Regions from separate parts of the Metabacillus sp. YM-086 genome, predicted to be linked through region 1. Evidence: riboswitches for the same ligand, from Rfam matches in the RefSeq annotation. Region 1 holds a riboswitch; each other region holds the start of a gene.
What was found. Region 1 has a riboswitch for thiamine pyrophosphate ahead of ACEWK1_RS09600 (acetylornithine deacetylase). Riboswitches for the same ligand answer to the same signal wherever they lie in the genome.
Positions count from the first base shown of each region.

Region 2: it holds a riboswitch for thiamine pyrophosphate, as region 1 does, so the genes downstream of both, thiC (phosphomethylpyrimidine synthase ThiC) here and ACEWK1_RS09600 (acetylornithine deacetylase) in region 1, are expected to answer to the same signal.
Region 3: it holds a riboswitch for thiamine pyrophosphate, as region 1 does, so the genes downstream of both, ACEWK1_RS06100 (thiamine phosphate synthase) here and ACEWK1_RS09600 (acetylornithine deacetylase) in region 1, are expected to answer to the same signal.

Region 1 is NZ_JBLUOI010000016.1:49,159-59,916, forward strand. Features, by position in the region: gene ACEWK1_RS09580 (VanW family protein) at 1-161, opposite strand, end outside; gene ACEWK1_RS09585 (hypothetical protein) at 169-1,014, opposite strand; gene ACEWK1_RS09590 (CBO0543 family protein) at 1,178-1,702, shown strand; gene ACEWK1_RS09595 (bile acid:sodium symporter family protein) at 2,085-3,053, shown strand; TPP riboswitch at 3,147-3,247, shown strand; gene ACEWK1_RS09600 (acetylornithine deacetylase) at 3,386-4,678, shown strand; gene tenA (thiaminase II) at 4,716-5,390, shown strand; gene ACEWK1_RS09610 (ABC transporter ATP-binding protein) at 5,383-6,153, shown strand; gene ACEWK1_RS09615 (ABC transporter permease) at 6,150-6,902, shown strand; gene ACEWK1_RS09620 (ABC transporter substrate-binding protein) at 6,899-7,909, shown strand; tRNA gene ACEWK1_RS09625 (tRNA-OTHER) at 8,025-8,110, opposite strand; gene ACEWK1_RS09630 (SurA N-terminal domain-containing protein) at 8,200-8,952, opposite strand; gene proC (pyrroline-5-carboxylate reductase) at 9,338-10,186, shown strand; gene proB (glutamate 5-kinase) at 10,269-10,758, shown strand, end outside.
Region 2 is NZ_JBLUOI010000002.1:9,177-19,934, reverse strand. Features, by position in the region: gene ACEWK1_RS01030 (DNA polymerase beta superfamily protein) at 1-714, shown strand, start outside; gene ACEWK1_RS01025 (Fur-regulated basic protein FbpA) at 769-954, opposite strand; gene ACEWK1_RS01020 (hypothetical protein) at 1,128-1,400, shown strand; gene ACEWK1_RS01015 (MerR family transcriptional regulator) at 1,632-1,970, shown strand; gene ACEWK1_RS01010 (aspartyl-phosphate phosphatase Spo0E family protein) at 2,219-2,389, shown strand; gene ACEWK1_RS01005 (MOSC domain-containing protein) at 2,483-3,133, shown strand; TPP riboswitch at 3,224-3,339, shown strand; gene thiC (phosphomethylpyrimidine synthase ThiC) at 3,471-5,228, shown strand; gene ACEWK1_RS00995 (YmaF family protein) at 5,259-5,702, opposite strand; gene ACEWK1_RS00990 (Ger(x)C family spore germination protein) at 5,773-6,888, opposite strand; gene ACEWK1_RS00985 (GerAB/ArcD/ProY family transporter) at 6,885-7,976, opposite strand; gene ACEWK1_RS00980 (spore germination protein) at 8,028-9,359, opposite strand; gene ACEWK1_RS00975 (processed acidic surface protein) at 9,523-10,479, shown strand; gene ACEWK1_RS00970 (class D sortase) at 10,479-10,758, shown strand, end outside.
Region 3 is NZ_JBLUOI010000009.1:45,010-55,767, reverse strand. Features, by position in the region: gene ACEWK1_RS06140 (GTP pyrophosphokinase) at 1-440, shown strand, start outside; gene ACEWK1_RS06135 (NAD kinase) at 486-1,289, shown strand; gene ACEWK1_RS06130 (RluA family pseudouridine synthase) at 1,289-2,200, shown strand; gene ACEWK1_RS06125 (CBO0543 family protein) at 2,560-3,051, opposite strand; gene prpE (bis(5'-nucleosyl)-tetraphosphatase PrpE) at 3,303-4,037, opposite strand; gene ACEWK1_RS06115 (FtsW/RodA/SpoVE family cell cycle protein) at 4,100-5,275, opposite strand; gene mgtE (magnesium transporter) at 5,635-7,002, shown strand; gene ACEWK1_RS06105 (monovalent cation:proton antiporter family protein) at 7,129-8,976, shown strand; TPP riboswitch at 9,062-9,170, shown strand; gene ACEWK1_RS06100 (thiamine phosphate synthase) at 9,259-9,867, shown strand; gene thiO (glycine oxidase ThiO) at 9,851-10,758, shown strand, end outside.

The DNA of each region.
Region 1 (10,758 bases):
TCTAATTTTTCTTGGTCTATAAATTCTCCTTCAAAGGATGGTATAGCCAGCTCTGAACGATGAAGAGATGTTATTTCTTTCCCTTCAAAGGTAACAGATAAATGTTCAGATTGGACAGAAGGCTGTACCATAATCATAAAAATTGCTAAAAGAAATTTCATAGAACGCTCACCTCCCTGTTTCATTTAATTCAATTAAGAATGGATCTCTTAATACTTTCCATGGAGAAAAAAGTGAAGTTCTTATTAAGGTGAAGGTTTGTGTAATCTTAACAGGACCAATTTCATCAAGGTATATTTTTGTTTCAACGGGAAAAGACGATATTAATGAGGAGTCATGATCGTCTTGACTCTTTTTTATTGTCCATTTCATCCCTTCAATATTGTCGAGAACTTTATAAGAGCTATCATTCATATTCATATTTGAAATGCTTATTCCTTTCATTAAATCCTTGTCATGATTTTTCGCTGTAATAAGAAAGATATTTAGTATTTCTTCCGCTGAAAGTGAAGCTGTATAATCATCGAATTTCCCAGCAGCTTTTAAAATCATAACATGATGGGAAAGGTCAAATTTTCGGGTGCGGTGCGTTGTACTGCCTGAGAAATGGATGCAAAAATGTCCCGGAAATCCATTTTGTATTGCTCCCGCTCCGTGGGGCATACCATGCATCGATGCGGGAATTAACTTATCTTCCGTGAGAATATAAACTGCTCTTCTTCGCCAACTCCATTTTCCATCATAAATACTCTTCATTTTTTTCGTGTCATTTGTTGTTAGTGGTTGTACATCTGCATGACCACTTCCGGCTCTTCTTTGAACATTAAAGCTTTGTCCGCTAGCAATATCAATAACAGTAAATGTTGATTTTCTTGGAATAATTTCTTTTACTTCATCCCAACTTAACAACTCTGGTTGAAAACTGATGTAAGGAGGTGGTTGATCATTTGCTGCTAATGTTTGTTTGTTGGAAAGAGATACAAAAAGAAAAATAAGTAACAATGTTTTTTTCATAAAAAGTCACTCCAAATTAACCTTGTTTCATTTATTTTGTGTAAAAAACTCTAGAACATAGCCTTTTATAAATGGAAATATAAGGTATCAATTGCCCTGTATTGATACAGAATAGTTATACGGAAAGTAAAAAAGTGAAAAAAGAAAACATTGGAGAAGTAAAATGAATTTTGTTTATGGATTTCTGTATATATTTGCTGCATGGAAATGGGGAGATTGGCAAAATTGGAGAGAGTATTATCCAACCATTTTATTTTTTATAATTGGTGACTTGTTATATCATTTTTTACTTTATGATTATTTTCCATTATGGAAGTTTAATCCGATTCCAATTGATGAAAAAATGGGAATAACAGGTACCCATATTTCTTTATTTATCATGTTTATCAAATATCCTTGTACAATTCTTTTGTATTTAGGGAATTTTCCTATTGAGCGCTTAAAACGGTTTATCTATATCGGGATTTGGGTTTTGATTTATACAGCAAATGAGCTCTTAACACATTACTTTGGGGGAATAAATCATTATAATGGTTGGAATGAATGGTGGTCGGTTTTGTTTAATTGTGCTATGTTTCCTTTATTGGCATTGCATCATTATCGTCCATTGATAACTTGGATATGTTCGTTTGGTTTTATTTTGTTTTTATGGACGATTTTTGGTGTGCCATCATATGTTTTTCGTTAAAACATTAAAGGGAGATTTTATCATGAAAACAGAAATGCTAGCATATTTTGATGAATTTGGACATAGAAAATTCAACAAGAGGAGGTTTCAGGAGTTGTAAGAGCTGAATTACATGAATTTGAAAAACTGTGGTTCAGGGAATTAGAAAAAATTAGGGTTGAGGGCTTTCTGGAAAATACACATAAAGCGCAAAGAGAGCTAGAGACAAATGTAACAAAACAAGACTTTGTTCCTCATCAGGATTCTTATATAAAGGAAATAATTAAGAAAATAAAGGGAAAATAGTTTACTTAATTAAGTACCTTACTGTCACTCATTCTTCTTAATTCTGTTACAATGTCATATACATAGTTTTTATCTAAATAGATTAGGAGAATGATTCATGCTTCAAACAGTTAATCGGCAACTGGAAAAATGGATGCCTATTATTACGCCAATAAGTGTGATTATAGGGGTTATGCTTGCTGAAAATCTTTTACCTCTTACATTTTTAATTCCGTGGCTATTTGCATTTATGACCTTTTCAGGTAGTCTTAGCTCTACTTTTACGTCTTTACAAGGAGCATTAAAAAAACCAATGCCTTTATTTATGATTTTAATGCTGTTGCATATTATTATGCCGCTTCTAGCTTGGACAGTAGGACACGCATTTTTTGTGGATGATCATTTAACAATGACCGGATTAGTGCTAGCAAGTGTTATTCCAACTGGGATTACCAGTTTTATTTGGGTAACAATCTATAAGGGGAGTATAGGCTTAGCATTATCTATTATCTTGTTTGACACAATCTTGTCGCCGTTTCTTGTTCCGTTTACTTTATCTTTTCTAGTTGGTCAAAAAATTCAAATAAATACGATGGATATTATGTATGGGTTGTTATTTATGGTTGTTATTCCATCTATTTTAGGGATGTTTACAAATTTTTTGACAAAAGGGAAAAGTGTTAAAGCAGGGAAAAATCTTGCGCCGTTTTCAAAAGTTTCTCTTGCTTGCGTTGTTATGATGAATGGAGCTGTTATTTCTCCCTATCTTAAGCAGTTTAGTTTAAAATTGGTTATTATTGCTATTGTTGTTTTTACACTTGCTTCTTTTGGATATTTCTTAGCATGGATGCTGTCAATTCTGTTAAAAAGAGACCGCGAAACAAAAGTAGTCATGATGTTTACGGGTGGAATGCGGAATATTAGTGCGGGGGCTGTAATTGCGGTTCAATATTTTCCTCCGGCTGTAGCTGTTCCTGTAGTTCTGGGAATGTTGTTTCAGCAAGTGCTTGCATCAATCTTTGGTCATATATTTAATCTTTTTGATCAAAAACAACATTTTGAGGCCAATATCTCTGCTTCACAATAAATAATACTCGTATATTTTAAAAAGAAGATGTTGCCAAATATTTCTGAGTGTGTTAAAAATAATGTGAATTACTAATTTCATAATATGATAGATTTTCACCACTAGGGGAGCTTTAAGCTGAGAGAGGCAGTGCGCCTTGACCCTTATTACCTGATCTAGATAATACTAGCGGAGGGAAGAGGTGTTTGAATAAATAGACTTTAACGCAATTTGGTTATTATTAGTAGCAGTTTAACTAATTTTTATACCATTATGCGATTCAAACCACTTCTTTTCTAAAAAAAGAAGTGGTTTTTTTATTTTACTGCATTTTAAAAAAGGAGGGAAAAACATTGTCTAATCCAATAGAACGGTTAATTAATATCGTCGATGAACGCCAGGAGGATTTGGTTTCTTTATTAAAAAGCTTGATTGAATATAAAACACCTGCACCACCAGCTAGAAATACGAATGAAGCACAACAATTTATTGCAGAGTTTTTAGAAGAGAAAGGTTTTACCATTGATATGTGGGATGTGTATCCAAACGATCCTAATGTTGTTGGTGTGTTAAAAGGGAAGGAACCTGATCTATATAACAGCTTGATTATTAACGGTCATATAGATGTGGCCGAAGTTAGTGAGGATGAAAAATGGGATGTTGATCCGTTTGTCCCTGTTGTAAAAGATGGTGTGATTATAGGGCGTGGTGCAGCTGATATGAAAGGTGGATTAGCTGGTGCATTGTTTGCTATTCAGTTAATACACGAACATGGTATTACCCTTCCTGGTGATTTGATTTTACAATCTGTGATTGGTGAAGAGGTTGGGGAAGCTGGGACTCTTGAATGTTGTAAAAAAGGATATAAAGCAGATTTTGCTGTTGTGGTAGATACAAGTGATTTACATATTCAAGGGCAAGGTGGAGTTATTACTGGTTGGATCACTGTAAAGAGTGACAAAACGTATCATGACGCAACGAGAAGGCAAATGATACATGCCGGCGGAAAACTTTTTGCTGCCAGTGCTATCGAAAAAATGACAAATATTATTCATGGATTACAAGACCTTGAAAGGCATTGGGCAATTTCGAAAAGCTATCCTGGATATCCTCCTGGTACAAATACAATCAATCCAGCAGTAATTGAAGGAGGAAGACATGCTGCATTTATTGCTGATGAATGCCGTTTATGGATTACTGTTCATTATTATCCAAATGAAACACATGAGCAAATTATAAAAGAAATTGAAGAGCATATTCTCCATGTTGCTCATGCAGATCCTTGGCTGAGGGAGAATCCCCCAACATTTGAATGGGGAGGAAAATCAATGATCGTTGATCGTGGCGAGATTTTTCCGTCATTAGAGGTAGATCAAAATCATCCTGGGGTGAAAGGTTTAGCCTCAACCCATGAACAGCTTTTATCAACACAAGCTATTGTTGATGTTTCTCCAACCGTAACCGACGGAGGATGGTTAGGAGACGCAGGAATTCCAACCGTCATATATGGACCTGGAAAATTACAACATGCACATGCAGTAAACGAACAACTGTCCATTCAAGAACTTGTCGAGTACACAAAGGTCATTTTAGCTTTCATCTATAAATGGTGTCATTTAAAGAAGAGTGACCAAACTGTTGATTAGTTATTAATTTTAAGTAATAGAAAGTAGGGGAGAATGAATGAAATTTAGTCAAAGGCTATACGAAAAGGTTCTACCGATCTGGGAAAGTAATCATAATCATCCATTCGTTAAGGGAATGGGGAATGGGACTCTTGAAAAAGATAAATTTCGGTTTTACATGATACAGGATTATTTGTATTTGATTGAATATGCAAAAGTTTTTGCCCTAGGTGCGGTGAAAGCTACAGATTTAAACACAATGGGCAAATTTGCAGCATTACTGAATTCTACTTTAAATGAAGAGATGGAGCTACATCGACAATATGCAAAAAAATTCGAGATTACGGTAGAAGAGCTTGAAGAAACCAAACCCTCTCCAACAACTCTAGCCTATACTCACTACATGCTTCATGTTAGTCAAAATGGAACACTTGCCGAATTGGTATCTGCTTTACTTCCATGTATGTGGAGTTATTGGGAAATTGGTAAAGATCTCAAAAAAATAGAAGGTGCAAGCGAACATGAATTATATGGAGAATGGATTTCGATGTATTCATCTGATGAATTTGGTCAACTAGCTACATGGTGTATTGAGTTAATTGATGAACTCTCAGATGGTAAGCCAGAATCAGAATTAGTGAAATTAGAAGAAATCTTTCTAAATACTACTAGATTCGAGTACATGTTTTGGGAAATGGCCTACCACGAAATGATGTGGCCAACAAATGGATAAATCAGTTCTTGAATTTAAAAATATAACCTTTCAATATAGGGAGCACCCTAGTGGAACACCTATCTTGAAAAATATGAATCTACATATTCGTGAAGGAGAATTTATAAGCATAATTGGACCAAGTGGCTCAGGAAAAAGTACATTATTTAAACTAATAACAGGGTTGGAGCAGCCTTCAGAGGGAGAAATTTTCCTGAAGAATCAACTAGCCATAAATCGACTTGGGCAAGTAGGGTATATGCCGCAGCAGGATTTACTTTTGCCATGGCGCACAATTATTGAAAATGCATTACTTCCATTAGAGATAAAAGGAGTAAAAAAACACCTGTCTCTTCAAAAGGTTAGTGAGTTATTAGAAGAGTTTGGGTTGAAAGGTGTAGAGGATTGCTATCCTGGTGAATTATCTGGAGGAATGAGGCAGAGGGTCTCATTTTTAAGAACAATATTAAGCGGATCAAACATTCTCCTTCTGGATGAACCGTTTAGTGCTTTAGATGCTATCACTAGATTATCGTTACAGGAATGGCTACTCTCACAATGGCAAAAAAGAAAAGAAACAATTGTTTTTATAACTCATGATGTTAATGAGGCATTGTTTTTATCTGATCGTATTCTTCTATTTACAGAAACTCCTGTAACGACCTTGAAAGAAGTTATAGTTCCACTAGAACGCCCTAGAATCTTAAAAGATTTAAACCGATCAGAAGTAATCTCCTTAAAAGATGAGTTGCTTGAAGACTTACGAACGAGGATGAAAACATGAGTATTTTTAAAAAATATGGTGCATCCAGTACGTTAACTATTTTACTTCTCGTTGTTTGGGAAATTGGTGCAAGGCTTTTGAATATGGGATTCATTCTGCCAACACCAACTGATGTTGTCTTAAAGATATGGGAATTAAGAGTACCTTTGTTTTTAGAACACTTACCTGCTACATTTCTTATAATCTTGATTGGACTCTCCCTTTCTATTTTATTTGGGGTGGGGCTTGCTGTATGGATGAGCATAAATAAAACAGTAGAAAAAACCTTCTATCCTCTTATTATATCGTCACAAACAATTCCAATTATCGCATTGGCACCGATTTTTGTTTTATGGTTTGGCTATACGATATGGAGTAAGGTTGTCGTTACGGTGCTTATTACTTTTTTTCCGATAACAGTAAATACGTATGATGGCCTACGTGCAACAACTAAGGAATATAAAGATCTTTTGCGAACTATGGGAGCAACAAAAAAAGACATTTTCTTTAAGCTGCAAGTACCGGGAAGCGCATCTTACTTTTTCTCTGGATTGAAAGTGGCTGTAACGTTAAGTGTGATTGGTGCTGCAATTGGAGAATGGATCGGTGCTCAAGCTGGGTTGGGGTATTTTAGTAGACGAATGATGACTCAGTTCGATGGAGCAGGGGTTTTTGCGCCAATTATTATTTTATCTGCAGTCGGAATTTTTTTATTTGTCATTGTAAGCTCATTAGAGAAAAAAACGTTAAAATGGAGGAAAACAGAATGAAGAAGTTATTATTAATGTTCTTATGTTTAGTATTAGGATTACTTACAGCTTGTGGTGCTAACAATAGCGCATCAACAGAAGCAAATGAAGAAGCGAAAGATCTAAAGGATGTTAGTATTATGCTTGATTGGTATCCTAATGCTGTACATAGCTTTTTATATATTGCAAAGGAAAAAGGATACTTTGAAGAAGAAGGATTAAATGTTGATATTCAATTTCCTGCTAATCCAACAGATCCGATCAACTTGGCTGCTGCAGGGAAAATTACGCTTGGCATATCGTATCAACCAGATGTTATTATTGCTCGTGCCAATCAGGATGTAAAAATAAAATCAGTTGGTGCAATTGTTCGTTCACCATTAAACAGAGTTATTTTTATGGAAGATAGTGAAATTCAATCTCCAAAGGATTTAGAAGGAAAAACTGTTGGCTTTCCTGGTATTCCGCTTAATGAATCATTAATTCAGTCTATGGTTAAGGCTGATGGTGGAAACCCTGAAAAAGTTGAAATGATAGATGTTGGCTTTGAATTAGGATCTTCAATTGTTAGTGAAAAAGTAGATGCAGTAATTGGTGCATATATAAATCATGAAGTACCTGTATTAGCTCATGAAGGACACAACACAAGAAATATGAACCCGACCGAATATGGAGTTCCTAATTACTATGAGTTAGTAGCAGTAACAAGCGACAAAACATGGGAAAAAGAACAAGAAAGTATTGCAGCCTTTTGGCGTGCTGCTACAAAGGGATACGAATTTACAGCGGACCACCCTGAAGAGGCTTTAGAAATACTTCTTACTAACCAAGATGAAGCAAACTTTCCTTTAGTAAAAGAAGTGGAAACAGAAAGCCTAGAAATATTATTACCATTGATGAAATCTGAGAATGGATTTGGAAGTCAGGACCAAGATCAATGGGAAAGTACAATAAGTTGGATGAAGGAAGCAGGCTTAATTGAAACAGAACCTGAGGTTGAAGATATATTTGTAAATTTAGTAGAGTAAAGGTAAAAGGCGTATTCCTTAGTTAATTGGGGGTACGTTTTTTATATTATTTAGTCTAAAACACACATCGAAAGCAGATAAGAACGGTACTACAAAATCCCAGTATAATTAAGAAAGGACTTGGTGGGATTTGAACCCACAAGATGTACAACAATTTACGACAAAACTGTTGACTGCTCTAACCACTTGAGCTACAAGTCCAATTATATTATGTTCATAAAAATGCATTTTATAACATCATATGTAAAAAAAATAAAAAAGAGATGTGTGGGTCACATCTCTTTTTTACATTATATTTTTAGTTCAACGTCTGCTGCTTTACGAAGTTCTTCCACTTTTGTAGCTACTTTTTCTTGTGTTTTTTGTTGTTCAAGATTAGCTTTTAAAGTATCTTTTACTTCCTCGTATTTTGGAGTATCTTCAGATTCACCAGCCGTACTTACCATTGAATCATAATATTCTTTTATTTCTTCCTCTTTTACTTCTTCTACCTTCAAATCATTCTTTACAAATTGATCATATTTTACCGTATCAGCAATTTGTTCTTTTAGCTTGTCCAAGGTTAAGTTATTCGTTTTTAACGCTTCCTCAAACTCTTCTTCTGTTTTATAGCTAGCTTTTAAAGTTTCTAACTGTTTGTTAATATCTTCTTCTGAAGCTTCATAGCCTTTTTTGTCGATTTCTTGTAATAGTAATGTTTGTCCAACAAGACTTTCAAGGGTATAGTCTTTAATTTGCTTTGCCATATCATCTGTAGTTAAGTCTTGTCCTAATTGTGAAAATTGCATTTGAGAAATACTTAAGGCGTCATTATATTGATTTCCTTTGATTTCCTCACCATTTACAATAGCAACAACTTTTCCTTCTTCCACTTTTTGAGCTTCAAGCTTTTTTTGCATTTCCTCAGCATCTACATCAGCTGCTTCTTCAGTTGCCTTTTCAGAGGTGCTAGTGTCCTCACTAGCTTTTTCTTCGTCGTTATTACACGCTACAAGAGAGAGTGAAAGCAACCCGATTAAAACTGTTAATAAATATTTTTTCATTTTGTATACCCCTTTCGTCCCTATAGAAGGACATATCTTATGTACATAATTGGAATTGTATAACAACTAAAGAAAAAATAAAAGGTTTACATATAAACCATAGCAGATTTTTAAAGAAAGGTTACACATTTTGGCAGATGGGTGAATATCATAAAAATTTTGAATAATAACTCAAAACAAATCCTTAAATAAACGGATATGAAGCGTTAGAGTCGTCTGAGAAGCTTTTAAAAGAAATTACCTATCAATGGTAACGCTTACACTAACTAATTGGAAGAAATACTCACAACGTTTCTTTAAGACCTTGATTATGAAAATCATCATGTTAGTATTAAATCGTGAGTAAAAATACGAACAAAAATACGAACGATATTGGAGAGATGAGATGCTACACGATAAGACAGTTGCATTTTTAGGCGCAGGTTCGATGGCAGAAGCTATGATATCAGGATTAGTCAGATCTGAATTTCCAACAGAAAATATCATTGCGACAAATCGTTCCAATGAAGAACGGTTATCTGCACTTAACGAAAAGTATGGTATCAAAGGAATCAAACTTAAAGATTTACCGTTTGATCAAATAGATGTCATGATATTGGCAATGAAGCCAAAAGATGTTGATTCAGCATTAAAGGGTATTAAAGATCATATCAAACCAAATCAACTCATATTATCAGTTCTAGCTGGAATTACAACAACATATCTTGAACAAAACCTTCATAATGGCCAGCAAGTAGTTAGAGTGATGCCGAATACGTCAAGTGCGATCGGTGAGTCAGCTACTGCCATATCCCCAGGTCATGAAACATCAGAAAACAATGTTCGACTAACTCAAGATTTATTAGGTTGCATCGGTGAGGTTTATACAATAGAAGAAAAAGATATGGATATCTTTACGGGTCTTGCAGGAAGCGGTCCGGCTTATTTCTATTATTTGATGGAGCATATGGAAAAACAAGGATCACAAGCAGGCTTTGACTTGGAAACAACAAGAGAAATTATTGCTCAAACGATTGTTGGTGCTGCGAAAATGGTTCAAGAGCAAGATTATACGCCTACTGTACTAAGAGAAAAGGTTACTTCACCAAATGGTACAACAGCAGCAGGGTTAAACGCATTGGACGAAAATGGTGGGGGTAAGGCCATTGCGAAGGCAGTTGAGCATGCGGCAAAACGTTCAAAAGAAATTAGTGAACAAATCCAAGAGAGTTTACTGGTTAGCTCATCAAAATAAATAAGATTATAGTTTAAGAAAATGAAAGACTTATAGAGAAACAAGTGATTTAGAGAGATAAATACGACTCAGGAGTGATATCATGACGACCCTAGACAACGAAAAAAAACGGGTTGTAATAAAAGTAGGAAGCAGTTCCTTAACAAGTCGACACGGAGAAATCAGTCGACGTAAACTAGAGAAATTAGCTGATGAAATTGCCTTATTAAAGGACGAAGGACATGAGATTGTCTTTGTTTCTTCAGGTGCTGTTGCAGCAGGCTATCGTAAGCTAGGTTGTATTGACCGTCCAACATCTCTACCTGAAAAACAAGCAGCTGCTTCTATTGGGCAAGGATTATTAATTGAGGCATATTCAGAGATCTTTTTATCACACGGGTATGTGGCATCACAAATCTTAATTACACGAAGTGATTTTTCAGATGAAAAACGCTACAACAATGTACGTAATACACTAAATGTTTTATTAGAACGTGGCATTATTCCAATTGTTAATGAAAATGATACTGTAACAGTTGATCGCTTGAAGTTTGGTGATAATGATACGTTATCAGCAAAAGTTGCTGGCTTAG
Region 2 (10,758 bases), on a different contig from region 1:
GAGCAAAATATTACAATTTTATATGCCTGCGAATCTGGAAGCAGAGCATGGAATATGAATACATCTTTTAGTGATTTTGATGTTCGATTTATTTATAAACGAGAAATGAACTGGTACTTACAGCTGATAGAAGGAAAGAATACCTTTGAGTATTCTACAAAAGATAACGAGGAATATGTTGGGTGGGATATAAAAAAAGCTCTGCAACTACTTTTGAAATCTAATCCAACATTGCTAGAGTGGATTTATTCTCCGATCATCTATCATAATCACCCTTCTTTTAGAAAAGAAATAAGAAAACTATCCAAACTTTCTTTTTCCCCAGTTTCCGTTCTACATCACTATTTAAGCATGGCTAAAAGAAATCATCATTCTTTATTTGAAACGAATAAATCAAAAACAAAACTATATTTAAATGTAATAAAACCGATTGCATGCTGTATGTGGATTGTTAATCATCATGAGTTTCCGGAAATAGGGAAGGAATGGATCTTCGAGGAATGTTCAAAGGATCGTAGTGTACGGACTGAAATCAACAGATTAATCGATTGTAAAAAAAATGATCAACATGATTTTCATTCGGAAATTCTTGATGACTATATTCATTCCTCCCTAGAGAGTCTTGATCAAGTAAAAAAAGAATTCCAAACACTTAAGACCATATTACACGACCCATTTAATGAATTTTTTGTAACGCTCATACAAGAAAAATAAGCATTTATATGTATAGAGAGCTCTTGATCTATTAAGTGGAGCTCTCATCCCCTATCATCCCGCAGAATTCCCTTTTTTCTTTACATTCGGAACATTATGATAGAAATAATTATATTCATTTTTAAGTTCGGTTAGCGTCATCTTATTCATAACCTGACCATTATAAACACCAATTGCAAGTAGTTTTTGAGAGTAATAATTTCTTTGTTCCTCAAGTGCAGTTTGTAACATTTTGCTCATAGCACTCATCTCCATATTTAATAATTTTACATTTCTTACTTTACCTCAAAAATATTATGTGACGATTAATATAATGTTAAGATTTTCTTTCGAGTTATTAAGATTGTATTAATTTGATTAAATTCTTAAAAATTTGTCGAGAATAGTTTCAACACTTTAAGGAGTTGAAACTTGTGAAAATAAAGGTTATAGCAAAAAAGGCAGATCATTTGAGAACAACAGTTTTCTACCTTAACCAAGATGAACCGAAGGCTCAGCAATTATACATGGCAATCTTAAAAAACGAGAAAATTGATATTCTAACAATTTACAATTCTGAAACAAATCAGTATGAAGAGGTAACTTCAATATTTCCACTCACCTTTTTAAGCCTTCTTTCCCAACAAATCCTTATGCAGCTCAATAATGTGTTTCCTCACGGTTCCTATAAAGAATTCATAGGTTGAATATTTAATTTCTAATGAAACAGACAATACTCAGTATATTCTAACGATTTATAAATCCCTTGCGTTTATCCTATTTTATCCTCATCTAAAAGAAGATTCAGTTTCACTGTAAGTATTCCTAACACCTTTTTTATAACTCTATATTTTTATGTCAGATTTTCTAACAAAACAAAAGCCATTCCTTACATAACAGGATATACTTGTAAAAAGAATGTTTTAAGGGGTGGAGCAATGAATCACCAAGACCGCTCATACAAGGATAAAAAGGTAATCTCAATTGGGACTGTCAGTGAGTTGACTGGATTAACGTTGAGACAAATTAGATATTATGAAGAAAGAAAACTAATTGCTCCATATCGGAATGAACGAGGAACTAGAAAATATTCATTCTCTGATATTGAGACACTAATGGACATTGCAGATAAACGAGAGGACGGTGTACAAACAACTGAAATTTTAAAAGAAATGAGATTAAAAGAAAGACAACGTGAAAGTGAAGCTGATGTTAGAAAAAAAATGCTACAAGGTCAGTTGAATGCACAATTTAGGTTTGGGCGTGGCAGGAATTAATCATTATCGCTGCAGTGAGCACATCATCTATTGCTGCAGCGATAAATTTTAGCGCCCCTGAATAAACAAGCCAGCTGATATTTCCCCTATTCTCCTATTCCACTTTGGTTAACCCCACTTTTTCCGTTATTTTCAAAAAATTATACATAAAATAGCGTATTTCCCTATTTACAATTGGAAGAAATAACCGATAATAGATTTAATAGGACTTTTCACCACCTATATATGTAAATTGCGAGGTGTTCAGTGTGAAATCACTAGATGCAGTAATAGAAGAATACCGAAAAAGAATGTTTTCAATCGCCAAAGAAGATGGAATTAGTGCACAACGAACATTGGTTGCCAGTCAAAACTTAGATGAAATATTAAATATTGAAATGAATAAAAATAATCCTTTACCTGTTAATAAGAAAAAATAAATTTAGCTTTCTGTAAAATACACCATTTCATAAGGTTTTGGTGTATTTTTTTCTATTATTGACACAATGATAAATACATGAGGAAGTGATACTATGGATCAGAAAATTATTTGGCTTAGTAAAGGTAAACCATCTACACTTGAACATAAAGGAAAAGAATTTCGTTCAGGGATATGTAAAAGTCAAGTTGAAACACTAGAGGTTAAATCAAGCCATATTGTAGACGATGATGTAGCTAACCACGAGTACCACGGAGGGGCTGAACGTGTCATTTGTGTTTATCCCTTCGAACATTATGAAATTTGGGAGAACCTTTACAAACAACCATTACCAAAGGCCGCTTTTGGAGAAAACCTAACCGTTTCAGGAATGAAAGAAACAGATGTATGTATAGGTGATATTTATCAAATTGGTGAAGCTGTAGTTCAAGTTTCACAAGGACGATTTCCTTGTTCAACGATTAACAAGTATACAAATATCAACACATTATTAAATAAGATCGTTGAACATGGTTACACGGGCTATTTCTTTCGTGTTTTAGAGGAAGGACAAATCTCGTCAAATTCAAGCATTAAACGGTTAAAAAAACATCCTAAAGAGATTTCAGTTGCAGCCATTCATAATACATTTTTCCATCATAAAGATGATCTACCTCAAGTTGAAAAGATCTTATCTCTTAGTGAACTGTCTGAAGAATGGCATGTCCGTATGAAGAAGCTCCGTCGACAATTGATGAAAAAATAAAGGTACTTCAACTCCTCTTATTATTCAAAAAATTCTGTTGACTACATGGATAATTATGTTATGATTATAACTGATTTTAATTAAATTACCAATTTCTACTAGGGGAGTCCATTAGCTTGGACTGAGAGAGGAACGCGTTTGAAGTTCTTTGACCCTTCGAACCTGATCTGGATGATACCAGCGTAGGGAAGTAGCGACATTTGTAAAGGGATAAGCGCGCATCTTTTTACATTTTACCTACACCTATTGAACGGGTTCTGAACTTCAGAACCCGTTTTTATTTTTGCCTTCCGCTGATGTTTCAATCGATCACTTTCATTTTCAAGGAGGAGAAAGTATGAAGATTACAATTAAACAGCCATTTCCCGGAAGTAAAAAAGTTTATGTTCAAGGCAGTAATTCTGACATTCAAGTTCCTGTAAGAGAAATTACTCAGAGTGTAACGAAGAATACATATGGCGAAGAAGTGAATCCACCTGTTCGAGTTTATGATACGAGTGGACCATACACTGATATAAGTGCTGAAATTGATATTCGAAAGGGATTACCAAGAGCGAGAGAAAAATGGATCCTTGATCGTAATGATGTTAAGCGATACGAAGGACGAGAAATTAAGCCCGAAGATAATGGATATAAAGCTTCTAGTAAACATTCAAACTTAGAGATTTTTCCCTCTAATCAAATTCATCCATTGGTGGCAAAAGACGGTAAACGCGTAACACAGCTTTATTATGCTAGAAATGGGATTATAACACCCGAAATGGAGTATATTGCTATTCGAGAGCAGATGGACCCCGAATATGTACGTGAAGAAGTTGCATCAGGCCGGGCTATTATTCCAGCTAATATTAATCATCCCGAAACAGAACCAATGATTATAGGGAAAAACTTTCACGTTAAGATTAATGCTAATATCGGAAATTCTGCTGTTTCCTCTTCTATCGAAGAAGAAGTTGAAAAAATGACATGGGCAACTAGATGGGGAGCAGACACGATCATGGACCTTTCAACAGGGAAAAATATTCATACAACCCGTGAATGGATTATCCGAAATTCTCCTGTTCCTGTTGGTACTGTCCCTATTTATCAAGCACTGGAAAAAGTGAATGGAATTGCTGAAGATTTAACATGGGAAGTTTATCGTGACACGCTTATTGAACAGGCAGAACAGGGGGTAGATTATTTTACTATACATGCTGGAGTTCTTCTTAGATATATCCCGTTAACAGCTAAGCGGACCACTGGAATTGTATCTAGAGGTGGCTCCATTTTAGCGCAATGGTGTTTAGCTCATCACAAAGAAAATTTCTTATATACTCACTTCCATGATATCTGTGAAATTCTATCAAAATATGATATTTCCATTTCTTTAGGTGATGGATTAAGACCAGGCTCTATCGCCGATGCAAATGATGAAGCTCAATTTGCTGAGCTGGAGACTCTTGGTGAATTAACAGAGATCGCATGGAATTACGATGTTCAAGTGATGATTGAAGGCCCTGGTCATGTTCCAATGCATCTTATAAAAGAGAATGTTGAAAAGCAGCAGGAGATTTGTAAAGAAGCTCCATTTTACACGTTAGGTCCTTTAACTACTGATATTGCTCCAGGCTATGATCACATAACTTCTGCTATAGGTGCTGCGATGATTGGTTGGTTCGGAACAGCCATGCTTTGCTATGTAACACCAAAGGAGCATTTAGGTTTACCAAATAAAGAAGATGTTCGAGAAGGTGTAATTGCCTACAAAATTGCAGCACATGCTGCAGATTTAGCAAAAGGTCATCCTGGTGCTCAAAACAGAGATGATGCTCTTTCAAAGGCACGCTTCGAATTTAGGTGGCATGATCAGTTTAATCTTTCCTTAGATCCGGAAAGAGCAAGAGAATACCATGATGAAACTTTACCTGCTGAAGGGGCAAAAACAGCTCACTTTTGTTCAATGTGCGGACCAAAATTTTGCTCTATGAGAATATCACATGACATTAGAGAATTGGGTAATGACTCAAGTAAACCTATGCATGAGTTGTTAACTGAAGGAATGAAAGAAAAGTCAAAAGAATTTATTGACGGTGGTTCAAAGATTTATAGATAAGCAAATAAAGAGGTGGGCAATCCCGCCTCTTTATTCTCTTATGCCATTATAGTCAATTAATTTAGTTGCCATGTCCGTATATGACATTCTCGCTAGCGGATCTTCTCCTACAATCCCATATGTTCTTCCTTCGAATCGGTGATCGTGTTTTGGACGTTCTCCCTCTCCATACAGCACACCACCATATTCTATATCGATCGGCTCGTCATAATTATAATAAGTTCGATCTTCAAATAAGTGATAATGACCTCCACCCGGTAATGGTATAGCAGGGCCTGTTTCACCATAAAATCGATGATAATGTTTATTTTTAAAAGACGTAATTCCTCTATATAAATGGCGGTGGCGATCAAAACTATTTCCATTTACTCCTCTTGTAAATCCGTCTATTATGTGAAAATGTTCCCGATATATTGTTGTGAAAGCTGAAAATCGATGAGCATGGTGTGGCTTATCCGCTCCAATTAATATCATAAAATCCCTCCGTCAAGCTACTTACTTTTTCATATGAAAGTTAACAGCTGATGGAAAGTTGTCTTTATCTTTATTCAGGATGACCTTCCTGATCATGTATAATGCCTACATTCTTCATATCCACTGATACCTTTACTTTAAATTGAACATTAGGATATATTTCATCCCATTTCTCTACTTTATTAGATTCCTTTCCTGTTTTGGTTGCACGGTACCTTAGTCCAAAACCAAGTGGATCCACTTCTTCCTTTTGAAGCTTTTTTAGCAGGCTGTTAATTTGTTCTTCAACCTCAATTTTAACTGCTTTTTCATACTCATTAGCCTTAGCTTCATCTAAAGTTTCAAAAGCTTCTTCAACAATACCACTTAGTTGTACGTCATAAGAAATAACCGGTCGATTACTTTTTTCACTTTTTAGATCAAAGCTTGCCTTAATTTTATCTGTTGAAAAAAGAAAATAGGGTTTCCCCTCTTTTTCTACTTTAATATCGAACTTCGAAGACCTATTTCTTAACATGCTAAAATATTTTGTTTCTTCTGCAGACAAAATTAAGACCTGTTTCATATCTGAAATAAGGCTTGTATTGTTAATTGAGAAAGCTTCTTCTTCTGTTTTGATAATTGGTAAAAAAGGATCAATCCCTCTTTCTGTTTGTCTTCTCCTAAAATCAAATATATAGACAGACGTAACATATGGTGTTTCTGTTCCAACATTTCCAAAACTTAAAAATAATGCATTCGATGGAACTCGCTCACCAGAAGGTTTTGCTTCAAGAACTGATAGAGCAGTTGGACTTCCAACTGCTGTCCAGGCAATTGCTTGGATATCACGTCTACGATAAAACCAATCTAATATATTAGTTAAGTCATCTTCAACAACCTTTTCACCCAATACAATCATTTTTGTATGACTAAAATCTAACTCTTTTTCTACTTTTGACTTAATAATTCTTACCGCCTCTGAAATCGTTTCAGCAGACTCGGTCATCATTCGTGATTCATTACTTCCTGTTTTTGTTTCACTAGTTGGAACCGCTACCTTTAATGTAATATCATACATATTCTCTTTATCATCAGATTTGTCCACTCCTATTGAAACAACAAAAAAGCGACGGTCAATATCTTTATATCCACATCCTCCTAAGAATAGGAACGCAGCAGCAACTATTAAGATTTTGGTTTTCATTTTGAGAGCTTTTCCTTTCTTTTGGATAAAAGTTTCAAAAGGACCAAGCCCGCAATCTGAGCAGGCAACAAGAGCATCATCCATACTTTTGCAATTTCTCCAACTGTTTTTTCCTCAAAAAAAAGCTGAACAACCAAAGCTAACACAGTAAAAACTCCAATAAGCACAAAAGGCTTCATATCAATTTTTTTAAACTTAAAAGATGGAAAAGCAGCCTTTAACAGCTCTAATCCTACATGCCAATGGAGTATTACACTAGCTAATGAAACATTGATATATAAACCAAGGAAAAGAAAACTAATTCGTTCAATAAAGCCTAATTCTATTCTTATCGCTTCAGTGGTTGCAATCCAAGGAAAAGTAAAGGATTCTGCTCCATCAAATCCATTCAGACCAATAGGAATTATAAAAGTGGTAATTAAAGTAAAAAAACCTAATATAGCAATAGCCCATAAATATTTCACTCTAACATCTTTATATAATCGATTAAAGATAACTAGATTTGTATAACCTGTGTAAACAAATGTAGCGGTTGAAATGGATTCAAAACTCGGGATTTTTTGGAAGTGCGTTACAGCAATTCGTACTGAATCCCACATTAAATCATGATTGAAATATGACTTGAATATGATAAAAGCAATAAATGGCAGATTAAGTAATAAAATAATTTCAGTTGCATATAAAACTTTTTTTGATGGTAATGTTGCTCCAAATACAATGACGATTAAAAAAGCAAGCATAATCAGGAGCTCATCCATGTCGGGATTAATATATTGCTTTGAAATATTTGTAAAAGCAACTAACGTAACTAATCCTGCTACGTACCATAATACACCTTGTATAACCAGAAAAAATAAGCGAAACCATTTAGGTGCAAATTTATCAAGTATTTCTGGTAATCCCATATATGGAAATTTGCTCATATATTTTGTGAAAAGAAAGATGATAAAAATCCCAATTGGTAAAGATAGAACCATTGCTAATACTGAACCATTACTTCGATTTTCAATTAATACCATTGGAACATAGGCTACAATATTTGTTAACATGTTAAGAATTAACATGACATAGATAAACCGCTTTGACATAATCATCTTCCTAGCTTTGTAGTGGAATTTGCATAAAAAATATTCTGTTTTTTATTTTTTCATGTTTTCTTTTAAAAAAACTCCTAAGTAAGGCTGACCAAAGCTATTCAAACTAACTAAATAATAAATTAGTCCTATTAAAGCCACGATCATCCCAATTAGTCCAGTAAATGTTGCCATCGCCAAGAAAAAATATTTGGCCACCCTCATCGCAAAACCCATTTCATTTATAGGGATCACGAAATTAGAAATAGCAACTGCTGACACAATAATAATCATTATATTGCTTACAAGCCCCGCCTCTGTAGCTGCTTGTCCCAGAATAAGACCCCCTACTGTTGTGGCTGTTGGTCCAATCGCTTTAGGCAACCTGATACTCGCTTCAGTCAATAACTCCATCATTATTAACATAAATAACACTTCAATATAAGCAGGATATGGAACAGCTGCTCTACTGCCTGCAATTGATAAAGCGAGCTGAACCCTAAACAACTCTGGATTAAATGCTGTAATTCCCACATATATTGCAGGAAGTAAAAGAGCAACTGCAAGTCCAAAATATCTTAAAAAAAGGAGAAATCTTGAAATCCCCTTTGCTTGATACAAATCATCCATTGAACTCATAAAATCATAAAAAACTGATGGCAAAATGAGTGCAAATCTAGTTCCTTCCATTAAAACGATTACCTTACCTTTTGATAAATTATATGCGATTCGATCAGGTCGTTCAGATATAACAACGGTCGGGAATAATATTGATTTCTTCCCGCTTATTAATCTGGAAAGTTGACCAGCTGACTGGACAACATCCTTATCGATGTTTTTCAGTTTTTCTTTAAACTCCTTTAATACATCCCAATTAACCTCTTTATTATCGTAGATAATATTTATAATTAGTTGTGTTTTTTTACCAACCTTATCATCTTCTATTACTAATGTTGGTTGATGGTAGCGATGACGAAGGATATTTAAATTTGTTTCCAAATCTTCACTAAACCCTGTTTGAGGCCCTTGAATAGTTGTTTCAATCGTTGTTTCAGGAATGTTTTTGTTTACAAACTCTTTTATTTCCATCGTTAACAACATCTCTTCAATCGAGATAATCATCGAACCACGTATTAATAAATCAACAGGATTATCATCTTGTTTGAACTCTCTCATCCCTGATAATGATAATAAGTAATCTTTGTAACTTCTCATATCTTCTACTTCAAAAAAAGGCGTTAAAATATCATCATGGATCTTTTTTTTATTACAAATGCTGCTAATATAATAAAATTCGCATTTTTTCTCTTTTGCATCCAATTGCTGAACCACCAAGTCTGAAGAGCCATTAAGCTCGTTCTTGATAGTAGATACTACCTGATCCTTTTGACTATTCATAACAAAGTTCCCCTCATTGATGCTTCGTGTTTTCTATAGCTTTTGCCCTTAGATGGAAAATCATACATATAGAGTGAATACCTGTAGTTTTTTTCTCTTTTATGTATAGTTATGGAAATTGTTCTAATACTACCATCATCTACTATTTTTGGAGGGAATTTTCATGAAAAAGGTAATGGTTTTATTTATTGCATGGTTTTGTTTAACACAGCAAACCGCACTTGCTGCACCACCTCAGGAAGATATTGATCAGATATTAACTGAATTAGGCTGGACGCAACAGGATTTAGTAGATTATCTTGACTATTATGAATTAAGTTTAGATGACTTTGAAACAGCAGAAGATCTTCGCTCTATGTTAGGTACTCCGATTACGGATGAAAATCTGGCTGAATTATTAGCTTCTTATGAAATAACCAGACAAGAAATGGATGTTGTTTTAGCAGAGTTTGGTGAAACTCTTGATGATTATTATTTCATTGAAGATCTGGATGTTGCCTTAAGTTTTTATTTAGATCATGATGGAGAAATGGCAGAAATTGAAGAATTTTTGGCTTTAATCGGTTTGACTGATGAAGAGGTAGATTCGTTATTTAATCATTTCATGGGGCTTGATGAAGAACAGTTAGAGCAAAAAATGGAAGGCATAATAACAAGGCTTGATCCGTATTTAATGATGGATGATATGACAGTTTTAACTGATGCACAACAGAATGAATTAGTTTCAATTCTTCAAGATATGATGAATGTTTTACAATTAGATGCACGTTTTTATTTAGATGATAACAATGGAGTTCGAACAGAGGTTACATTTAAAGAACTAATGAATATGGAAGAGCTATATGGAAATACATTAGCAATAGAGTTATATAACACAAATGGAGACATGCTTTTAGATATGAGTTTATCTGAAGATATGTTAAGCTCTGAATTCTTTATTGAATCTGGAATTGAACTTGCTGAAGTGGGAGATATGGCCGGAGAGCTAACTAACCTTCTACACAATCGATTACCGGATACAGCTTCTTCATTATGGATGAATATGCTTCTAGGATTATTAGCTATTGGTGTAGGAATAACAGGATTTTTCTTAACAAAAAGATTTCAACAGGTTAAGTAATGGTTACTAGGATTGTCTCTTATCTTTCTATAGGGCTCATCTTAGTTGGAATCACCGTTTTTATCTATCAGACCTATTGGATTACAATTGGATTTCAATCGATAAACGAACAAGAGGTAGAAGCATCCTATTCTCCACCTCAACAAGGTAAAACAATAAAAACTGTAAATCCTGCCCCTCCTGAAGAAGGTACAAAAATAGGACTATTAACTATTCCTAAGCTCGATAGAACACTGCCTATTTTTCAGGGAACAAGTGAAGAAATTTTAAAAAAGGGTG
Region 3 (10,758 bases), on a different contig from region 1:
TTGAGAACATAGAGGAAGGTCTACAAGATATCGCGGGAATTCGAATGATGTGTCAATTTGTTGATGATATTCGTTTTGTTGTAAATATGTTAAAAAGCAGAAATGATTTGGAGATCATTGAGGAACGAGATTATATTACCTCACAAAAAGATAGTGGATATCGTTCCTATCATCTAGTTGCAAAATACCCGGTACAAACAATATCTGGGGAAAAGAAATTACTTGTTGAAATTCAAATTAGAACATTATCAATGAATTTTTGGGCGACAATCGAACACTCGTTAAATTATAAATATAGCGGAAATATTCCTGATAATATTAAAGTAAGATTAAAAAGGGCAGCAGAAGCAGCATATTCACTTGATGAGGAGATGTCCCAAATTAGAGGGGAAATCCAAGAAGCCCAAGCTATTTTCTCACGAAAGACGGACAAAAAATAAAATCGAACAGAGATTTTAAATTTAAACGATAAAGGGGTAATTTTTATGAAATTTGCCATATCATCCAAGGGAGATCCGGTTTCTAATTCAATCATGCAAAAAATGAAAACCTACTTATTGGATTTTCAACTGGATTACGATGAAGATCAGCCGGATATTGTTATTTCTGTAGGTGGTGATGGTACCCTTTTATACGCCTTTCATCGCTATCGAAGCAGATTAGACAAAACTGCCTTTATTGGGGTGCATACAGGGCATCTTGGGTTTTATGCTGATTGGGTTCCAGAAGAAATTGAAAAGCTTGTGATTGCTATTGCTAAAACGCCGTATCAAATTGTTGAATACCCGATTTTAGAGGTTATTATTCGTCATAATGACGGGGGAAGAGAGGCTAGATATCTAGCGCTTAATGAATGTACAGTGAAAAGTATTGAAGGAACACTTGTCATGAACGTTGAGATTAAAGGGCAAATGTTTGAAACATTCCGTGGTGATGGCTTATGTATTTCTACACCATCAGGCAGTACAGCCTACAATAAAGCATTAGGTGGGGCAATTTTACATCCTTCTTTACGTGCCATTCAGTTGGCGGAAATGGCTTCTATCAACAATCGTGTTTTCCGTACAATCGGTTCGCCGTTAATTTTGCCTGAACATCATACATGTATGCTGAAACCTGTTAATGATGTTGACTTTCAGATTACAATTGATCATCTTACTCTGTTACACAAAGATGTGAAATCAATTCAATGTCGTGTGGCAAATGAAAACGTACGTTTTGCCCGCTTCAAGCCATTTCCTTTCTGGAAAAGAGTTCGTGATTCTTTTGTTGGAGATACAGATCGTTAATGGAGTCAACATTTCAATTAGAGTGGAAAATAACATCAAAAGATGATGGGAAGCTCGTTTTAGATTTTGTGAAAGAGAAAAAAATATCAAAGCGAGCTTTAACGGATATAAAATTTCATGGCGGAGAGATCCTCGTGAATGATCGTCATGTTACAGTTCGATATCAGTTAAAAAAAGATGATTTTTTAACCGTGATTTTTCCAAAGGAAGAAAAGGGGTCAGGACTTGAGGCAGATCGAGTTCCCTTTAGCATCGTATATGAAGATTCGCATTGTTTGGTTATTAATAAACCTCCTTTTGTACCATCAATTCCATCGAGAGATCATGTAAGGGGAACATTAGCAAATGGATTAATTCATTATTATGAGGAGCATCATATTCCTTCCACCATTCATATCGTAAATCGTTTGGATAAAGATACCTCTGGGTTGATGTTAGTTGCGAAGCATCGTTTTGCTCATTCGTTGTTTTCAGATATGCAAAAAAGTAAAAGTATTCATCGTTCGTATGAAGCTTTTGTGCATGGGGTGATGGAGGAGCAAAAAGGAACGATATCAAGTCCTATTGGACGAAAAAAAGACAGTATTATTGAGAGAGAGGTATGTGACGATGGCCAGAGTGCTGTCACACATTTTCAAGTGCTTCGCTCCTACAAAGATAGAACACATGTAAAGTTAGTGTTAGAAACGGGGAGAACTCATCAAATTCGGGTTCACCTTTCATCAATAGGACATCCCTTATGTGGAGACACGTTATACGGTGGAAATCAACTAGATATTAATAGGCAAGCCTTACATAGCTCAGAGCTATCATTTTGGCATCCCTTGTTAGAAAAAGATCTTTGTTTTCAAGCGAAACTTCCGGAAGATATGGAGAAATTAGCGAAAAGGATTCATCTTAAGCGTAAGTAGGTCCGTTTTTCGGTTGAAAGAAGCATAAAATAGTTAACAGACCAAATCGCGTAGATTTGGTCTGTAGTCGTTTTTACCTATATAACAACGATATAAGATATACACACTCGAATTTGCATACACAAAATCACAACCGATATAACGCGACAATAGCTGTTGTCACTTGCTAATAGCTTTGCCATTTGCAACGTTGAATTTTTATTGTATCAGTTTTGTCATTGTGATTTTATGTTAAATTAATTTTAGAGCTTATGAAGGAATGTTCTTGAACTAACGGCAGGTTAGTGAAAGAAGGGGAATAGGTTGTCCTTGTCCATGTTTGAAAAAACAAAGGAGAAAATAAAGTGGTTCTCTATTTATTAAACAGAAATCTTCCCTTTGTTTATTATTCTAATAATTGCAATGATACTTCTGCAGAGTAACAGTTTTAATATCATGCTTAGAAATGAGTGATACCAACTCCACCCTTTTTTCCATCTTATTAATTTTGTTTTTCTTTCGGCTAAAGTTTCTAAGATGATTTGAGGGGTTATTAATATGATTGCTTTTAAAAAAATACCAATTGGTCTGCTGTTAAGTGTCCATTGGTTGTAGTAAAGTAACAACAAGGGATAATGAATATAGTCAAAAGGTAAATGGATTTTAACATTTTTAAAAAGCTTATTTTTGTATTTTATATACCCTTTTGATACCAAATAACTATCAGCAAAGTAATTACCTATAATGCTTACTAGATAAACAATTACCCAATCTTTAAATGAACGTTTTACGATGGCAAAGGGTAATAGAACTAACCCAATTATAGTGCTGTTGTTTAATAGATAGTATGGGATATTCCTTTCTTTACTCAATATTTACACCTCCATTTATCATCTTTCCCTTTTTCAAATCGTTTATGATATGTTTTAGTTGAACAAGACGATATCAAAAACAGAACGCTTGGGTATTACACCCAAGCGTTTTACATATGTTATTTGTCATGCTATATGATCATTCAACTGATATTTTAGGTTTTATCAACAGTATCGGATTACTTCCCTTAATTGATGAAGCTTTTTTTCTATAAAAAATAGGTATTAAAATTTTGTGCCATTCATCCGTTTTACTTTTCCCGAAACCGTGACTCATCATAAGGAAGGCTTGATTCAACAGAGATCACTTCATCTTCCGGGTAACGATATGCTGTAAGCTTGTTACCAAACACCGCTCCAGTGTCAATATTAATCGTTCGATTGGCTCGTTTAGGCTCTTTAATAGGAGTATGACCATAAACAATCATTGCCTTTCCTTGGTAATGTTGAGCCCAATCACGACGTTCAGGTGTTCCATCAGGGTTCTTTTTACCAGTAATATCTCCATATAAAACAAAGGTTTTAACGGCATTTGAACTTTTTCCGATATAATCTTCCCTAATTCCAGCGTGAGTAACAATTAGCTTTCCGTTATCAAGAATTTGATAAAGAGGTGCTGCTTCATATAGAAACTTAAACTGATTTTTCACTTCAGCTTTCTTTTTAGGTGGTAATTCCTCGTATTCTGCTACTGTTGTTTCAAGACCGTGAGTAATTTGAACTTTGTTTCCAAGAAAGTAGCGGTACAGCTTATTGCAGTGATTGCCAGGAGAATAATGTGCGCCTTCTTTTTGAACAAGCTGGTAGACAATCTCAATTACTTTTATAGATTCAGGCCCGCGATCGGTCAAATCCCCAACAAATGCAAGCTTTCTATCATTAGGATGAATGGGAATTCCAGTTGTCCAGTCATAGCCCATTTTTTTTGTTAGCTCCTCAAATTCACGAAAACATCCATGAATATCGCCAATAACATCAATTTTCATATGTATCGCCTCTTTGTCAAAGTGTAAAAAAAAGTACCCTATTTATAAGGGTACCACTTCGATTAGTCAAACATGTATTTTCTTGTTCGTGAACGGACATTTAGAACAATTCCGATAGCAACCATATAAGTGGCAAGAGAGCTTCCTCCATAGCTAACAAATGGCAATGGCAGACCTGTAATTGGGAGTAGCCCAATCGTCATGCCTACATTTTGGAAAACCTGAAATGTAATCATACCAATGACACCTGTGCATAAGAAGCTGCCAAACGGATCATTGCTTTCTAGAGAGATATGAATCATGCGATAAATAAGTAAGAAAAACAATGAAACAACAATACTACCGCCAATAAATCCAAATTGCTCTGAAATAATCGCAAAGATAAAGTCAGTATGTGCCTCAGGTAAATAAACTTCTAGATTTTGATAGCCTTTTCCACGTAATTCACCCGATCCAATAGCTAACAATGATTTAACAAGCTGAAATCCTTGCTCACCAGAATATTCCCAAGGATTAAGCCAGCCGTAAAATCGATCTAGCTGATATTCTTCTCCGCGTAAAATATACTTTAAGAAAAAATCAGGATATTTAATAAAGATGAAAATAAATGTTCCGGCACCGATTAAAAAAGTAGAAGCTGCTGTAACAATAATTCGCCATTGAATCCCTGAGATCAGAATAAGCGATCCGATAATCGCACAGAACACCATGGTCATCCCCATATCCGGCTGTCTTATTAAAAGAAGGACAGGCGGAGCCGCAGCCGCAGCAATCTTTCCAATTAAGAGAAAATCATCTGCTAGTGTATTTTTAGGGTATTTTTCACGATGATCTGTAATAATCTTACTCAAGACAATGATAATAATAATTTTCATTAATTCCGAAGGCTGAAAATTTCCTAATGGACCAATTCTATACCAGCTTGTTGCTCCTTTAATTGTTTGAACAATACCCTGTGGTAAAACTTCAAGACCTAGTAAAAGGAGTAAACCAAAGCCGTATAAATACCAGGCTAGCTGCTTAAATCGGTCATAATCAATCAGCATCGTAACAACAACAGCGAATGATCCGATAATATACCATTGAATCTGTTTCATTGAAAAGTTTATGCCCTTTAGTGTTTCTGGAAGGGTGGATTCAGCACTGTTTATCGCGAATGTACTCACGATAGCCAATAAAAACATGATAAAAATTAATGTGTAATCTATTTGTTGTTGTGGGGATTTTTCGTTTGTCATAGTCGATCCCTTTCTAAATCTTTAAACTTGAAATTTTCTATATAGTCATTGTATCATTAACCATCTTAATGGATTGTGAACGATTTGCAAAGGATCCATTTCATAATGGCTGTTTTCTTAGGTTACATTTTAAATGAAAGTTGATTTCCGCTCCAGAATATAACGCGTTTAATGGAAAAAAAGTCTCTAAAAGGAAATGTTTTATTTTTGTAAATAATGTTCATCTTATTGCTTCAATAAATGCATATAGAATATTATAGTTATTATAATGTGAATCGCAATATGTAGAAATACTTAAGTATATGTCGAAAATTTATTTATTTCCTTAATATATATGACAAAGAGAGGAGGAACAGACTTTGTCAGAAGAAAGAGAACAAGTTGAGCTTGAAGAAGGAACGCTGCTCTCAGCACTTACTCAGAAAAATATGGATGATTTTCGTTCCGTGTTTTTAGAGCAGCACCCTTACGACCAGGCCAGCTTTTTTATTAAGCTTGACCCAGAAGATCGCCAGACTGTTTATCATTTTCTTTCCCCAGAAGAAATGGCAGCGGTCTTTGAAAATATTGAAGATGAAGATGGCCTTTATCAAACATACTTATCAGAAATGGATCCAACGTTTGCTGCCCAAATGCTTGCACAGATGTATGCAGATGATGCCGTTGACGTTTTAAATGAGCTTGATAAGGATCAGGTTGCAAGTTATTTAACAATTATGGATGATGAAGCAGCTGAAGAAATACGAGAGTTGCTTCATTACGAAGAATATACAGCCGGAAGTATCATGACAACGGAGTATATCTCCATTCATGCTCATCAAACGGTTCATTCTGCCATGCAAATATTAAAGAAAGAAGCTCCAAACGCTGAAACAATTTATTATGTATTTGTTGTGAATGAAGATGAAAAGCTTGCTGGTGTTATTTCGTTAAGAGATTTAATTATTAGTGAACCTGACACGATGATTTCAGACATTATGAATGAACGTGTTTACTCGGTAAGTGTCGCGGAAGATCAAGAAGAAGTTGCAAGAAAAATGAAAGACTATAACTTCCTTGCGCTCCCAGTCGTTGATTTTCAAGGACATCTGCTAGGAATTATCACTGTTGATGATATCGTCGATGTTATTGAAGAAGAAGCAAGTGATGACTATTCGAAGCTTGCTGCGGTATCTGACGTTGATTCCACTGATAGAGGGCCGTTTTCTGCTGCCAAAAAAAGGTTGCCGTGGTTAATTATATTATTATTTCTTGGAATGTTTACAGCAAGTTTAATTGGTCGATTTGAAGCAACATTAGAGAAGGTTGCTATTTTAGCCGTGTTTATCCCTTTAATTGCCGGTATGGCAGGAAACACAGGAACACAGGCTTTAGCCGTTGCTGTTAGAAGAATTTCACTTGGTGATACTGAAGATCAAAATCTTAGTAAGATGATTGTTCGGGAGGCAGGTACAGGTTTAATAACAGGGGCCATTTGTGGTGTTGTTGTGACTGTTGTTGTTTTTGTATGGCAAGGTGACTTATTTCTAGGTGCACTAGTAGGGATCTCAATATTGGCTACACTAACTGTAGCGACGATTTCTGGTGCCTTTATTCCATTAATTATGCATAAATTGAAGGTGGATCCGGCTGTTGCATCTGGTCCTTTTATTACAACTATAAATGATATTATTAGTATTTTAATTTATTTTGGTATGGCGACTTTGTTTATGCAATATTTAATTTAACTAGATTCCAGCTTAGAGCATATTGTTACAAGTTATGTTCTAGCTTGTATATGATAGAAGATATACATTCTTCGCTAGATTTTTTACCTTTTATAATTACTGAATTTAAGATAAAGGAGGGATACGATGCATGGAGCATCTGTAACTTCATTAGTTATTGTTATTCTCGCAGCATTTCTAACCCCTATTTTGCTACATCGATTAAAGCTAAACTTTATGCCAGTCGTCGTAGCCGAAATTATCGTTGGGTTAATTATTGGAAAAAGTGGTTTTGATGTTGTCCACCAGGATATGTGGCTTGAGACATTATCAATGCTTGGATTTATTTTCTTAATGTTTCTTAGTGGTCTTGAAATAGACTTTACAGCTTTTGCAGGAGGAAAGAAAAAGGAGAAGCTTCCTTCTGGTAAAGATGCACCTAATGCGTTTTTCGTATCACTCATCATATTTGTTGGGATTTTTGCTCTATCCTTATTATTATCCTACATCTTTGTATGGATCGGGTTAATGGATAACGCGTTTTTAATGACCTTAATTATTTCGACTATTTCTCTAGGAGTAGTAGTACCTACATTAAAAGATGCAGGAATTATGAAATCCAATATTGGTCAAATTATTTTACTTGTGGCTGTTATCGCCGACTTAGTCACAATGGTGCTTCTTGCTGTTTTTGCTTCCATTTATGGTGGTGGAGACAACAATACATGGTTGTTATTAGTTCTATTTGGAGCAGGTGTTGGGCTCTATTTCTTAGGAAAAACATTTATGAATCGTTCATTCATCGAAACAATGTCAAAAGGGACGATTCAAATTGGGACACGAGCTGTTTTTACGTTAATTATTTTATTAGTGGCGATTTCCGAAACAATTGGTGCCGAAAATATTTTAGGAGCCTTTTTAGCAGGTGTGCTAGTTTCGCTATTATCTCCTAACAAAGAAATGGTTCAAAAGCTTGATTCTTTCGGATATGGATTTCTTATTCCCATTTTCTTTGTAATGGTTGGAGTTGATTTAGATATTTGGGCTTTGTTTAAAGATCCAAAAATCTTCCTGCTTATTCCATTATTATTTATCGCACTTCTGATTTCTAAGATTTTACCTGTTTATTATTTGAAAAGATGGTACGATGGCAAAACAACACTTGCAGCTGGTTTTCTCTTAACATCTACGCTTTCTCTTGTCATTGCAGCTGCGACGATTGGGGAAAGAATGGAGATTATCACAGCTGAAATGTCAGGTGCGCTTATTTTAGTTGCTGTTATTACGAGTATAGTAACTCCGATTTTCTTTAAAAAGCTTTTTCCAAAAAGCGAAGGAAAACCAACCAAAATCAAGGTTGCCTTTATTGGTGCCAATCAAATGTCACTGCCAGTTACAAGAGAGCTAAACCAAGATCTTTATGAAACAACGGTTTATCATATTCAACAAGATAAAATTGATAAACAAATCTCTGAATCATTGTTTGAGATTAGAGAAATTGATGATTTTCAGGTTGAAACATTAAAAGATCAAAACGCTTTTGATGTAGACTTAATTGTTGTAGCTACTGGTGATGAACAACGAAATGCCGATATTGCCTTATTTGCAAAAAAAGAGCAAGTTGATCGAGTGATTGCTAGTGTGGCATCACCTGATTTAGCAAGTCAATTAAAGGATGAGGGTATTGATATTTTCTCTACACTTCTTTCAACAAAAACGATGCTTCGTGCTTTAATTGAAGCACCAAGTGTTATGAGAATCTTAACAAATCAGGAAACAACTCTATATCAAATTAACTTAAATAATGCAAAATACGATAACATCCTGCTACGAAACTTTCCGTTTACAGGAGACATTATTTTTGTCCGTATTTTCAGAGGCAAAGATTCAATTGTTCCACATGGAGATACAGACCTGAAATTAGGAGATCGTCTAATTGTGACGGGCTCTAGAGAATATGTAAATGAACTTAAACATGAGTTGGAATTGATATAATTTTATCAATTAAAAAACATCAGGGTATCTTACTCTTGAAAGTTTCCAAACATTTGGTATGATAGAAATAAGTAAATACGAGAGAAACAACCGCTAGGGGAGCCTTAAATAGAGGCTGAGATTAAAGTGTGACTTTAAGACCCTTATAACCTGATCTGGATGATACCAGCGTAGGGAAGTGGATACATCATGGTTTTTTGTGTATGTAAACCACTTTCCTATAGGAAAGTGGTTTTTTGCGTCCTATAAAACTTTACTATTTAAGAATCAAGGTGAAAAAAAGTGGAATTTCATGTCATTACAGATGGCAAGCAAACGGTAAATGAATTAACAGTGAAACTTACGATGCTCCATCAAGATGTGGATTATATTCATATCCGGGAAAAACAGAAAACGGCTTCAGACATCATGTTACTTGTGTCAAATTTGCTTCAGCGGGGTGTACCGAAGGAAAAGCTTGTGATCAATGATCGACTTGATGTTGCTTTATTACATAATATCCCTAATGTTCATTTACCAGGACACGGCCTTCCTGTTGAGGTAGTAAGAGCTTTTGATTCGCACGTAAGAATTGGACGGTCTGTCCATTCGCTAGAAGAAGCTCTACGATGTGAAGAAGCGGGGGCTGATTACTTGTTATTTGGTCACATCTTTGAAACAAATTCAAAAGCAGCATTACCTCCAAGAGGTGTAGAACAATTAGCTGAAATTTGTGAGCACATGACAATTCCAGTTATTGCGATAGGAGGCATTACTCCTAGCACAATTAAGTTGCTTAAAAACGTAAGTGTTCATGGTGTTGCTGTTATGTCCTATGTTATAGCGAGCAGTGACCCAATTGCAGCTTTAACCAATTTAAAAGAGGGGGGTTACCATGCAAAAACAATATGATGTTGGAATTGTTGGCGGCGGTATAATTGGGCAGTCAATTGCCTATCAGCTTGCAAAAGAGGGAATCTCCGTTCTTGTATTAGATAGCCATAAAGGTGGTACAGGTGCAACATGTGCAGCTGCTGGAATGCTTGGGGCAAATTCCGAATTGGAAAATAATGATGCTTTTTTTCAGTTTGCGAAGGAAAGTCAAAGACACTATCACATCTTACGTGATGAGCTGTCAGAATTATCACAGATTAATATTCAACTAGTTGATAAAGGCATGTATAAGCTAGCAATGACAGAAAATGAAGCGAGAGTTTTGAAGAAAGCTGTAGAAGATTATGAAACTTTAGAATGGCACACGAAAGAAACAGTTTTACAAGGTGAACCACATGTGTCTGATTCGATCGTAGGAGCGCTTTATATTCCTGAAGATGGCCACGTTTCTCCTACACATGTATGTGCGGCTTTCACGAAATCTGCTAGCTTACTAGGAGCAACATTTAAAGAAAATAGACCCGTTCATTCTGTTAAGAAAACAGCTACAAATGAGTATACGTTATCAACACCACAAGGGGATTATCTTTGTAGCAAAGTAGTTATCGCAAATGGAGTATGGAGTGGACACTTTTTTAAACAATTAGGACTTGAGGTCAATATGAGGCCGGTTAAGGGTGAATGTCTTTCCGTTCAAGGGGATCATTTAGATCTCGAAAAGACTCTTTTCTATGACCATTGTTATATCGTTCCAAAGGGTGATGGAAGGTTTGTTGTAGGAGCCACAATGATTGAGGATGATTGGAGTACAACACCATCACTTGGAGGAATTCAGTCACTGATTGAAAAAGTGACGCCGATGATGCCAAGTATTACATCCGCTAAGCTGCTCGATACTTGGGCTGGGTT